Regions from separate parts of the Dactylosporangium sp. NPDC006015 genome, predicted to be linked through region 3. Evidence: riboswitches for the same ligand, from Rfam matches in the RefSeq annotation. Region 3 holds a riboswitch; each other region holds the start of a gene.

Region 1 (3,201 bases), on a different contig from region 3:
CGACGGGATCGGGCCGCGGCTGCGGGAGCTGCGCCGCAGGCGGGGGCTGACCCTCGAGGCGCTGTCGGCGCGGACCGGCATCTCCGTCAGCGGACTGTCGCGGCTGGAGTCCGGGAAGCGCCGCCCCACGCTGGACCTGCTGCTGCCGCTGGCCCAGGCGCATCAGGTGGCCCTCGACCAGTTGGTGGGGGCACCGGCGACGGGGGATCCCCGCGTACACCTGAAGCCCCAGCGAAACCGGAGCGGCAGCGTGGTCGTCGCGCTGACTCGCTACCCGGGACCGGTGCGGGTGTTCAAGCAGGTGCTCGAACCGGGCGAGCCCAGGCTGGTCACCCACGAGGGCTACGAGTGGCTGTACGTCCTCGCCGGCGAGCTGCGGCTCATCCTCGGCGAGCAGGAGCTGACGCTGCGGCCGGGGGAGGTCGCCGAGTTCGAGACCCGCACGCCGCACTGGTTCGGCCCCGCCGGCGAGCACACCGTCGAGGTCCTGCACATGTTCGGGCCCCAGGGGGAGAAGGCGCGGGTGCGTGCGAGACCCCGCTCCGGGAAACAATGAAGGCGGCGGGGCAACGCCCCACCGCCTTCAGGAAACGAACCGGTCAGACCGCGACCGGGTGCGCGTCGGCCACGACCGGGCGCTGGCTGCGCTCGGTGAGGTAGCCGAACAGCAGGCCGAGCGTGGCCCAGGTGACCGCCTGGGTGCCGAGCGACGCGAGCCGGAACTGCCACAGCAGCACCGGGGAGAAGCCGTCGGGCACCTCGTTGACCGCGGGCAGCAGCGCGATCGCGACACCCACGACGGCCGCGGCGCCGACGACCGCGAGGATCGTCGCGTTCCACGTGCCGAAGCGCGGCTGCAGCGACCGGCTGACGACGATCGCGCCGAGCACGGCGGCGACCCCGATGACGATCATCAGGAAGTACAGGCCGGTCCGCTGCTGCAGCGTGTCGGGGTTGCCGGTCGCGGGCGGGTTGGCCGGGTACTTCAGGAACGGCACGAGCGCCACCCCGACGAACCCGGCGAGGGCGACGACCGCGGCCGTGGCGCGGGCGCTGATCCGGCCGATGCGCCCGAGCGTGACCGCGACCGCGATGGCGAACAGGCCGCCGATGGCGACGCCGTACACGACCGAGGCGGTGGCCAGGCCGAGCGTGCTCTGCACGGTCCGGCTGACCGGCCCGTGCTCATGGTCGGTGGCGTGGACCTCTTCGAACGCGATCGCGTCGTTGATCGGGCCCTCGCCGAACAGGTAGGCGAACAGGAACGCGGCGACACCGGCGACCAGGCCGGTGATCATGCCGCGGACCAGGAGCGTCCGGGCACTCAACATTCTGGCGCCCCGGCTCAGTGGCAGGGGAAGCCGAGCAGGTGCCGGCCGTCGTGGACGAACTCGTGCACCGTCGAACCCGAGACGACCGAGGTGATGCCCTGCTCGGCGCCGACGAAGTAGAGCAGGACGACGGCGAGGACGACGCCGAACGTGGCCCACGGCAGGATCTGCCGCAGCGGGATCGGGGCCGGTGCGGTGGCCGGGGTGGGAAGAGCCGAGATCGATGCCATGATGCAGCCTCCTGCGGGATTTCGCGTCCCATCGAGCGTTGTCGTGACCGTGCCCGGGTCTGACTCCCACCTGCGTGGTTACAGCGGCGCGACCGTGCCGGGCTTGCACCGGCTTCCGTTCACTGTCACGTGTATGTTTCGGACGGTACGGACGCGGTTCCGGCGTGTCAATCGGACAGCGCCTCCGTCAACCCGCCGGTGGGCGCCGCACCGCTGGTCAGCGCGGCCGGCGCCCGGGGGCGAGGTGATCAAGTTCTCGGCGGGGTGAGGGCGACGAGGTCGGTGCCGACCTTGTGCAGTCCGTCGAGCCGCCGGTCGAGGGACGCGCCGCTCGGGCTGAGGAACTCGGCGTACTTCGCCCAGACGGACCTGCCGTTCGCCATGAACGCCCACGGGTAGTGCTTGTCGGCGGCGGCGACGACCTGCGGGCCGTGGTCCGCCCACTGCGGGTCGGTGCCGCCGGTCAGCCGCGCGCCCTCCTTCTCCTTCGGCTGCACCGACAGGCTCGGCACCTCACCCGGCAGGGCGAGCACCAGCGCGGTGTGCCGGTTGTCCTTCTCGGTGAAGTCGAACACGTAGAACGCGCGGTCGCGGTACGTGCCGCTGACGACGGCGCCCGCGGACGGCTGCGACTGCGACCAGCCGAGCCGCTGCGCGAGCGTGGGGTCGGAGTGTTCGAAGGCGTAGCCGCGCCGCTTCGCCCACCGCTTCCGGCCGATCCGCGTCCGCACCGACGACACGAACCCGGCGCCCGAGATCAGGCAGATCAGCGTGCCGCCGCCGCCCGCGATCCACGCGCCGGTCCCGCCGTCGGTGAAGGCCGTGTCCCACCCGAGCACAGCGGTCACGCCGGTGACGACGAAGATGAAGAAGCGGGTCTGGTACGGGGCGATCGCCGCCTGCGGCTCGTCGGCGCCGTACCGGATCACCTCGATCAGCGAGAGCACGAAGTACAGCAGCGTCAGCCCGCCGATCAGCAGCGCCGCGGTGCCGGCGATCCGCCACGCCCGGTCCCGGCCGGCGAGCTTCTCCGGGGAGTTCTGTCTCGCGTGCCGGTCGACCATCGTCTGGTAGGAGCCGCCCTCGTCGCCGCTGCCGCCGAAGACCAGGCACGTGTCGCGCGGCCGCATCGTCTTGCCGTCGCAGGTCGGCGTGTAGTCCGCGATGCGCTGCGCCGACTCCTGCTGCCGCTGCGCGGCCGTGCTCGTGCCGGCCGCCACCATCTGCCATCCGGCCAGCAGGAAGACGCCTGCCAGGACGATCCGGACGAGTAACCCCGTGTGCCGTCGCTTCACGCCGGCATGTATAGCAGCCGATGCCTGGCCGCTGCTGCCCCGTGGCCCGGGATGCGTGATGACCGCTGCCGGGATCGAGGCGTCACGATAGGCTCGGACCGTGGGCGTCATGATGGACTACTTCGCCGCGACCGAGCAGGAGCTGGCCGCCCTCGACCTCGATCTTGGCCCGGCCGGCAACGACTGGCCGTATGTCGACTGCAAGGGCTGGATCCTGGAGGTCGAGGAGTTCGCCGCGGAGATCGACGGGCGGGATCCGAGCGAGTTCGGCCGGGACGAGCCGCTGCGCGGCGCCGACGACCCGGAGTTCCTGGGCCCGTGGACGGTGCGGATCAACGCGGAGCT
Region 2 (3,201 bases), on a different contig from region 3:
GGTCTCCTGAGCCGTCATGACAGCACCCGGTAGCCGTCGGCGGTCGCGAGCATCTCCACGTGCCTTCCCTTCGGTGCGCCGCAGCGCCGTTCGCAGCCGACCCAGTGCACCGGCAACGCATGGTCGAGACCGCTGAGGACGGCCGCGCGGGCGTCGGCGCGCACGTCGGCGAGGGCCTTCGCGCAGCCGGGCCGGCCGGCGCACGCCGTGACTCCGGCCCACGGCGTCGCGGGGTCGGTGCCGAGGCCGGCGGTCGTCAGCAGTGACTCGAGACGTCCAGCTTCTTCGACCGGCACGTCGGGCACGACGACGGTCCGCCACGGCGTGACGATGATCTCCCCCGGCGCCGCCGCGACGAGCGCCGCCGACTGCTCCGGTGTCAGCAGCCCGAGTGGTACGACCACCGTCAGCGCGACCAGTCCCCCGACCTGCGGGGCCCGTCCGACCGCCGGCGCAGGCGAGCCTACGAATTGGTCAACGTCTGTACCGGGGGCGAACCCCAGGCGGGCCGCCACCCGGGCCGGGCCGTCGGTCAGCTCGGCCAGCCGCCACGCGGTGCCGCCCTGCGCAGCGCGCTCGTCCAGGAACGCCCGGGACGCCCGGAGCAGCAGCTCAGCGGGGTTGTCACCGCCCCGGCCCGCGGTCGGGAGCCCGGCGAGGAGGAGGCGGTCGCCGTGCAGGCCGACGTCGCCGCCGAGCGGGGACACGTCGCCGCGCCCGTCGTCGATGGTCACCAGGAACCGGCCGGGCAGCGCCGCCAGCGCGGGGTCGGCGCACAGCCCGGCGTCGAACGCGGCCACCACCGGCCGCACGTCCAGCTCGCCGAGGCCGTCGCGGCCGCTGAGCGGGCTGGCGATGATGTTGCGGACCCGCTCGTGGGTGTCCGACGGCAGCAGTCCCGCGGCGGTGAGCCTGGCCGCCAGCTCCGGCGACGCGTCCGGCCGCAGCCCTCTGATCTGCACGTTTCCGCGCGAGGTGAGCTCCAGGGCGGGGTCGCCGAGGTCCGCGGCGGCGGCGCGGAGGACCGCGAGGGCTGGGACGGTCAGCCGCCCGCCGGGCAGTCGGACGCGGGCAAGACCGCCGTCGGCCGCCGCGTGGACCTGCACGGCACCCGGGCACCGGTCCGGAGCGTCACGTCCACTGGCAGCCTGCACGCGCCGGATACTACTGCGCAGCGCCGCCCCCGACCCAAGGAAGCCGACCAAGCGACCCGACCCAGCGGGCCGACCCGGCGGAGGCCGGCCCGGGCGAGCTTGACGCAGGGAAGCCGTGACCGGCAGAGTTGGCGGTGCTGTACGGCGACGTGTGGAGGAAGCCGGTGTGAATCCGGCGCGGTCCCGCCACTGTGACCGGGGAGTGGACCTCCGACGACGGCCACCGGGCCCAGCGCCCAGGGGGCCGGAGACGACGGCCACCGGGTGCGAGCCCGGGAAGGCCGGAGGCGAGCGCCGATCCGGGAGCCAGGAGACTCTCCGCCGCCGGAACCTTTCCCGACCGACTTGGGGCGCGGACCCCGAGGGAGGACCCCGGCGTGATCCTGCTGCTGTCGACGTCCGACACCGACCTGCTCAGCGCCCGTGCGAGCGGCGCGGCGTTCCGGCTGGCCAACCCGTCCCGCCTCACCGTGGAGGAGCTGCCGGCCCTGGCCGACGGCGCCGACCTGGTCGTGGTGCGGTTCCTGGGCGGCTACCGCGACTGGCAGGAGGGGTTCGACACGCTGCTGCGCCTGCCGGCGCCGGTGGTGCTGCTCGGCGGTGAGTCGCTGCCCGACGCGGAGCTGATGCGCCACTCGACGGTGCCCGCCGGCGTCGCCGCGGAGGCCCACGCCTACTTCACCGAGGGCGGCCCCGCCAACCTCGCCGAGCTGCACAACTTCCTCTCCGACACGGTCCTGCTGACCGGCCACGGGTTCGCGCCGCCGGTGCAGACCCCCGCGTGGGGAGAGCTGGACCGGGACTCCACGGCCGACGGCCCGACCGTCGGGATCATCTACTACCGGGCGCACCACCTGGCAGGAAACACCGCGTTCGTGGAGACGCTCTGCGAGGCCGTCGAGGACGCGGGCGGGCGGGCCCTGCCGGTGTTCGCCTCGTCGCTGCGCGCCGCCCCGGCTGAGCTGCTCGACACGCTGCGGCAGGCGGACGCGCTGGTCGTCACGGTCCTCGCCGCGGGCGGCACCCGGCCCGCCGACGCGCAGGCCGGCGGCGAGGACGGGGCGTGGGACGTCGGCGCCCTGGCCGCGCTCGACGTCCCGATCCTGCAGGGGCTGTGCCTCACGAGCTCCCGCGACACCTGGGACGCCAACGACGACGGGCTGTCGCCGCTGGACACCGCGACGCAGGTCGCGATCCCCGAGTTCGACGGCCGGATCATCACGGTGCCGTTCTCGTTCAAGGAGATCGACGCCGACGGCCTCACCGTGTACGTCGCCGACCGGGAGCGGGCCGGCCGGGTCGCCGGGACCGCGGTCGCGCACGCCCGGCTGCGGCACCTGCGGCCCGAGGACCGCAAGATCGTGCTGATGCTCAGCGCGTACCCGACGAAGCACGCGCGGATCGGCAACGCGGTCGGCCTCGACACGCCCGCGAGCGTCGTGCGGCTGCTCGATGCGATGCACGCGCAGGGGTACGTCGGCGCCGACGGCTTCCCGAAGGACGGCGACGCGCTGATGCACACGCTCATCGCCGCCGGCGGGCAGGACGTGAACTGGCTCACCGAGGACCAGCTGCGCGGCAACCCGATCCGGATCTCCGCCGCCCGGTACCGGAGCTGGTTCGACACGCTCCCCGCCGACCTGCGGGAGGACATGGAGCGGCACTGGGGGCCGGCGCCCGGTGAGCTGTTCGTCGACACGTCCCGCGACCCCGGCGGCGAGATCGTCCTCGCCGCGCTGCGCGAGGGCAACGTCGTGGTGATGGTGCAGCCGCCGCGCGGCTTCGGGGAGAACCCCGTCGCGATCTACCACGACCCCGACCTGCCGCCGAGCCACCACTACCTGGCCGCGTACCGGTGGCTCGCCGACGAGTTCGGCGCGCACGCGGTCGTGCACGTCGGCAAGCACGGCAACCTCGAGTGGCTGCCGGGCAAGACGGTCGGGATGTCCGCCTCGTGCGGTGCCGACGCGGCCCTCGGAAACCTGCCGCTGATCTACCCGTTCCTGGTCAACGACCCCGGCGAGGGCACCCAGGCGAAGCGGCGGGC
Region 3 (3,201 bases):
CCATGCGGTGTGCCCGCGCGCGGGCGGCGGGGCGGTCCAGCAGCAGCGCGTCGAGCAGGAGCGGCGAGACGATCGCGGCGACCGCGTCCTCGCGGTCCTTCACCGGGGCGCCCGCGGCGCGCAGCACGGTGTGGAACGGCGCCAGGAGGTCGGTGACGTACCGCTGGCGCAGCGGCACCGCCGCCGGGTCGGAGGCGGCGGCAACGACGAGGGCCTGCAGGAACGCGCCGACGGGCCGGTCGCGGAGCCGGTCGCACAGCTGGTCGACGGCGGCGTGCAGGTCCTGCGCCGGCTCGCCGGTCGGCGCGCCGGGCGGCAGCGGCGCGACGTCGATCAGCGCGGCGAGCACCGCGCCGGGCGTGGGCCAGTGCCGGTAGATGGTCGACCGGGACACGCCGGTGACCTGGTGCAGCCGCTGCGCGGTCAGCGCCGCCGCACCCTCGGCCAGCAGCAGCTCCAGGGCCGCGGTCAGCACGACGGTCTCGGTGTCGGAGGTGGGGCCGGCGGGTCGGCCAGGTCGGGTCACGAGCGTTGACGGTACACCTTGTACGCGAAACTATTAAGCGATACATTCCGCACCGGAAACTGCTGCCGAGCCTGGAGGCACCCATGCGCCCGCACGTGGAGATCGTCGACGAGCGTGACCTGATCTGGCACCTCGCCGAGTTCCAGCACGCCACCGGCACCGCCGAGCAGCGCAACCTCAGCTACGACGAGGAGGACGGGTCGGCCTCGCTGAAGGTCCGCTTCACCGGCGACTGGTCGCGGCCGGCCGGCGTACACGACGCGGACACCGAATGGTTCGTGCTGTCCGGCGAGGTCGTCATCGGCGACACCGTCCTCGGGCCGGAGGGCTACTGGACCGCGCCCGCCGGTGTGTGGACCCCGCCGGTCAAGGCGGCGGCCGGCACGGAGATCCTGCTGTTCCGCGAGTACGGCGACTGGCACTTCCACCCTGAGACCAAGGACCGTGAAACCGTGCGGCCCGACCAGAAGCTCGTCGTGCTCGACAGCGCCCGGATGCCGTGGATCGACGTCAAGGACGGCTCCCCGATGCGCTTCGACCTCGGCGGCACGCCGGTGCCGGGCCTGTTCATCAAGCTGCTGCACCGCGACGAGAAGACCGGCTTCTACACCCGGCTCATCAAGGCCAAGCCCGGCTGGCGGGAGGTGCCGCTCGCACACCACCCGTGCTCCGAGGAGGCGTACTGCCTCGACGGCGGCTTCGACTACAACTTCGGCAAGATGTGGCCCGGCACGTACTTCTGGCGCCCGCCGCTGATCCGCCACGGCGACTTCACCGCCGACGCCGAGGCCGGCTGCACGTGGATCGTGCGCTCCGACGCGGACCTCGTCGACTGGTATACCGACAACGCCCGCGTGCAGATGCACGGCGACGCCACCAACTGGGGCGAGGGCTTCCCGCACAGCGCCGCGCCGCGGTTCATCGAGCCGGTCCGCTCCCGCAGCATCGGCCGCTGGAGCGACCCCACGCACCAGTGACGCAGCCGACACCCGCTCCCGCGGCGGTGCGTATGTATGGTGATGAGTGCAGCTGGTTCGGCCGGTCCCCCGGGACCGGCCGTGGCAACAGGGAATCCGGTGCGAATCCGGGACTGCCCCGCAGCGGTGAGTGGGAACGACCGCCGTCATTGAGCACTGGGCCGCGAGGCCTGGGAAGCGACGGCCAGTAGGCGACCCTGGACGACATCCAGGGTCACGCCCGCGAGTCCGAAGACCTGCCAGCGCACCGCGCGCCGCCCGGCGTGCGGTGGTCGGAGGCCGCGCGGGACGGCCGACGCCATCGACCGGCCCACGCGGCGCGCCGCCGCGCGGCCGGTGGCGTCCCCCCGTGCCAGTCCGGCCGTCGTGACTGTGCACCGAGGGGACACATGAGCACCACATTCGGGCTGAGCACCGTGCTCGGCTACCCGCGCATCGGCGGGAACCGCGAGCTGAAGCGGGCCGTCGAGGCCTACTGGGCCGGCACCATCGACGAGGACACCCTGGAGCGCACGGCGGCGACGCTGCGCGCCGACGTGTGGCAGACGCTGCGCAACGCCCGCCTCGCGGCGATCCCGTCGAACACGTTCTCCTACTACGACCACGTCCTCGACACCGCCGTCGCGGTCGGGGCGACACCCACGCGGTTCACCGCGCTCGGGCTGTCGAAGCTCGACACGTACTTCGCCATGGCCCGCGGCGTGGACGCCGAGCCGGCGCTCGAACTGACGAAGTGGTTCGGCACCAACTACCACTACCTGGTGCCCGAGATCGGACCCGACACCGTCTTCGCCGCCGACCCGGCCAAGGCGCTGCGGGAGCACGCCGAGGCCCGCGCCCTGGGCCTCGAGACCCGGCCGGTGCTGGTCGGACCGGCCACGTTCCTGCTGCTGGCCAAGGGCGACGACCCGTTCGCCCGGCTCGACGACCTGGTCGGCGTCTACGCCGAGATCCTCGCCGCCCTCGCGGATGCGGGTGTCTCGTGGGTGCAGCTGGACGAGCCCGCCTACGCCACCGACCGCGGCCCGGACGAGATCGACGCGCTGCGCCGCGCCTACTCCCGGCTCGGCGCGCTCAGGGCCCGGCCGAAACTCTTCGTCGCCACGTACTTCGGCGAGATCGGCGACGCCCTGCCGGCCCTGCTGGACACGCCGGTCGAGGCGATCGGCCTCGATCTCGTCGCCGGCCCCGGCAACCTCGACCGGCTCGCGGCCGCCGGACCCCTGGGCGGCAGGACGATCGTCGCGGGGCTCGTCGACGGCCACAACGTCTGGCGCACCGACCTGCGCGCCGCGGTCGCCGCCGGGGCGGTCGTCGCCGGCCTGGCCGACCACGTGGCGGTGTCCACGTCCTGCTCGCTGCTGCACGTGCCGGTGGACCTGTCCGTCGAGACCCGCCTCGACCCGGGCCTGCACGAGCGGCTCGCGTTCGCGCGGCAGAAGGTCGACGAGGTCGTGCTCCTCGGCCGCGCGCTGCGCGACGGCACGGCCCACCTGCCCGCGCCGCTGCCCCCGCCCCCGGCGGCGTGGCGGCACGACGAGGTGCGCGCCCGGCTCGCCGCCCTCACCGCCGCCGACCGGCGGCGCGGCGACTCCACCGCCCGCGCCGCCCGCCAGCAGGAACTGCTCGGGCTGCCCGACCTGCCGACGACCACGATCGGCTCGTTTCCGCAGACCGCCGAGCTGCGCGGGGCCCGCG

Evidence for each region. Region 3 has a riboswitch for cobalamin ahead of metE (5-methyltetrahydropteroyltriglutamate--homocysteine S-methyltransferase). Riboswitches for the same ligand answer to the same signal wherever they lie in the genome.
Region 1: it holds a riboswitch for cobalamin, as region 3 does, so the genes downstream of both, ABZ321_RS29880 (CbtB domain-containing protein) here and metE (5-methyltetrahydropteroyltriglutamate--homocysteine S-methyltransferase) in region 3, are expected to answer to the same signal.
Region 2: it holds a riboswitch for cobalamin, as region 3 does, so the genes downstream of both, cobN (cobaltochelatase subunit CobN) here and metE (5-methyltetrahydropteroyltriglutamate--homocysteine S-methyltransferase) in region 3, are expected to answer to the same signal.

The regions. Positions count from the first base shown of each region.
Region 1 is NZ_JBEXUD010000018.1:150,361-153,561, forward strand. Features, by position in the region: gene ABZ321_RS29870 (helix-turn-helix transcriptional regulator) at 1-556, shown strand, start outside; gene ABZ321_RS29875 (CbtA family protein) at 600-1,331, opposite strand; gene ABZ321_RS29880 (CbtB domain-containing protein) at 1,346-1,561, opposite strand; cobalamin riboswitch at 1,598-1,729, opposite strand; gene ABZ321_RS29885 (hypothetical protein) at 1,810-2,856, opposite strand; gene ABZ321_RS29890 (hypothetical protein) at 2,957-3,201, shown strand, end outside.
Region 2 is NZ_JBEXUD010000010.1:345,790-348,990, reverse strand. Features, by position in the region: gene ABZ321_RS20900 (precorrin-8X methylmutase) at 1-18, opposite strand, end outside; gene ABZ321_RS20895 (precorrin-3B synthase) at 15-1,154, opposite strand; cobalamin riboswitch at 1,270-1,492, shown strand; gene cobN (cobaltochelatase subunit CobN) at 1,532-3,201, shown strand, end outside.
Region 3 is NZ_JBEXUD010000015.1:119,071-122,271, forward strand. Features, by position in the region: gene ABZ321_RS26645 (TetR/AcrR family transcriptional regulator C-terminal ligand-binding domain-containing protein) at 1-526, opposite strand, end outside; gene ABZ321_RS26650 (DUF4437 domain-containing protein) at 610-1,503, shown strand; cobalamin riboswitch at 1,540-1,762, shown strand; gene metE (5-methyltetrahydropteroyltriglutamate--homocysteine S-methyltransferase) at 1,893-3,201, shown strand, end outside.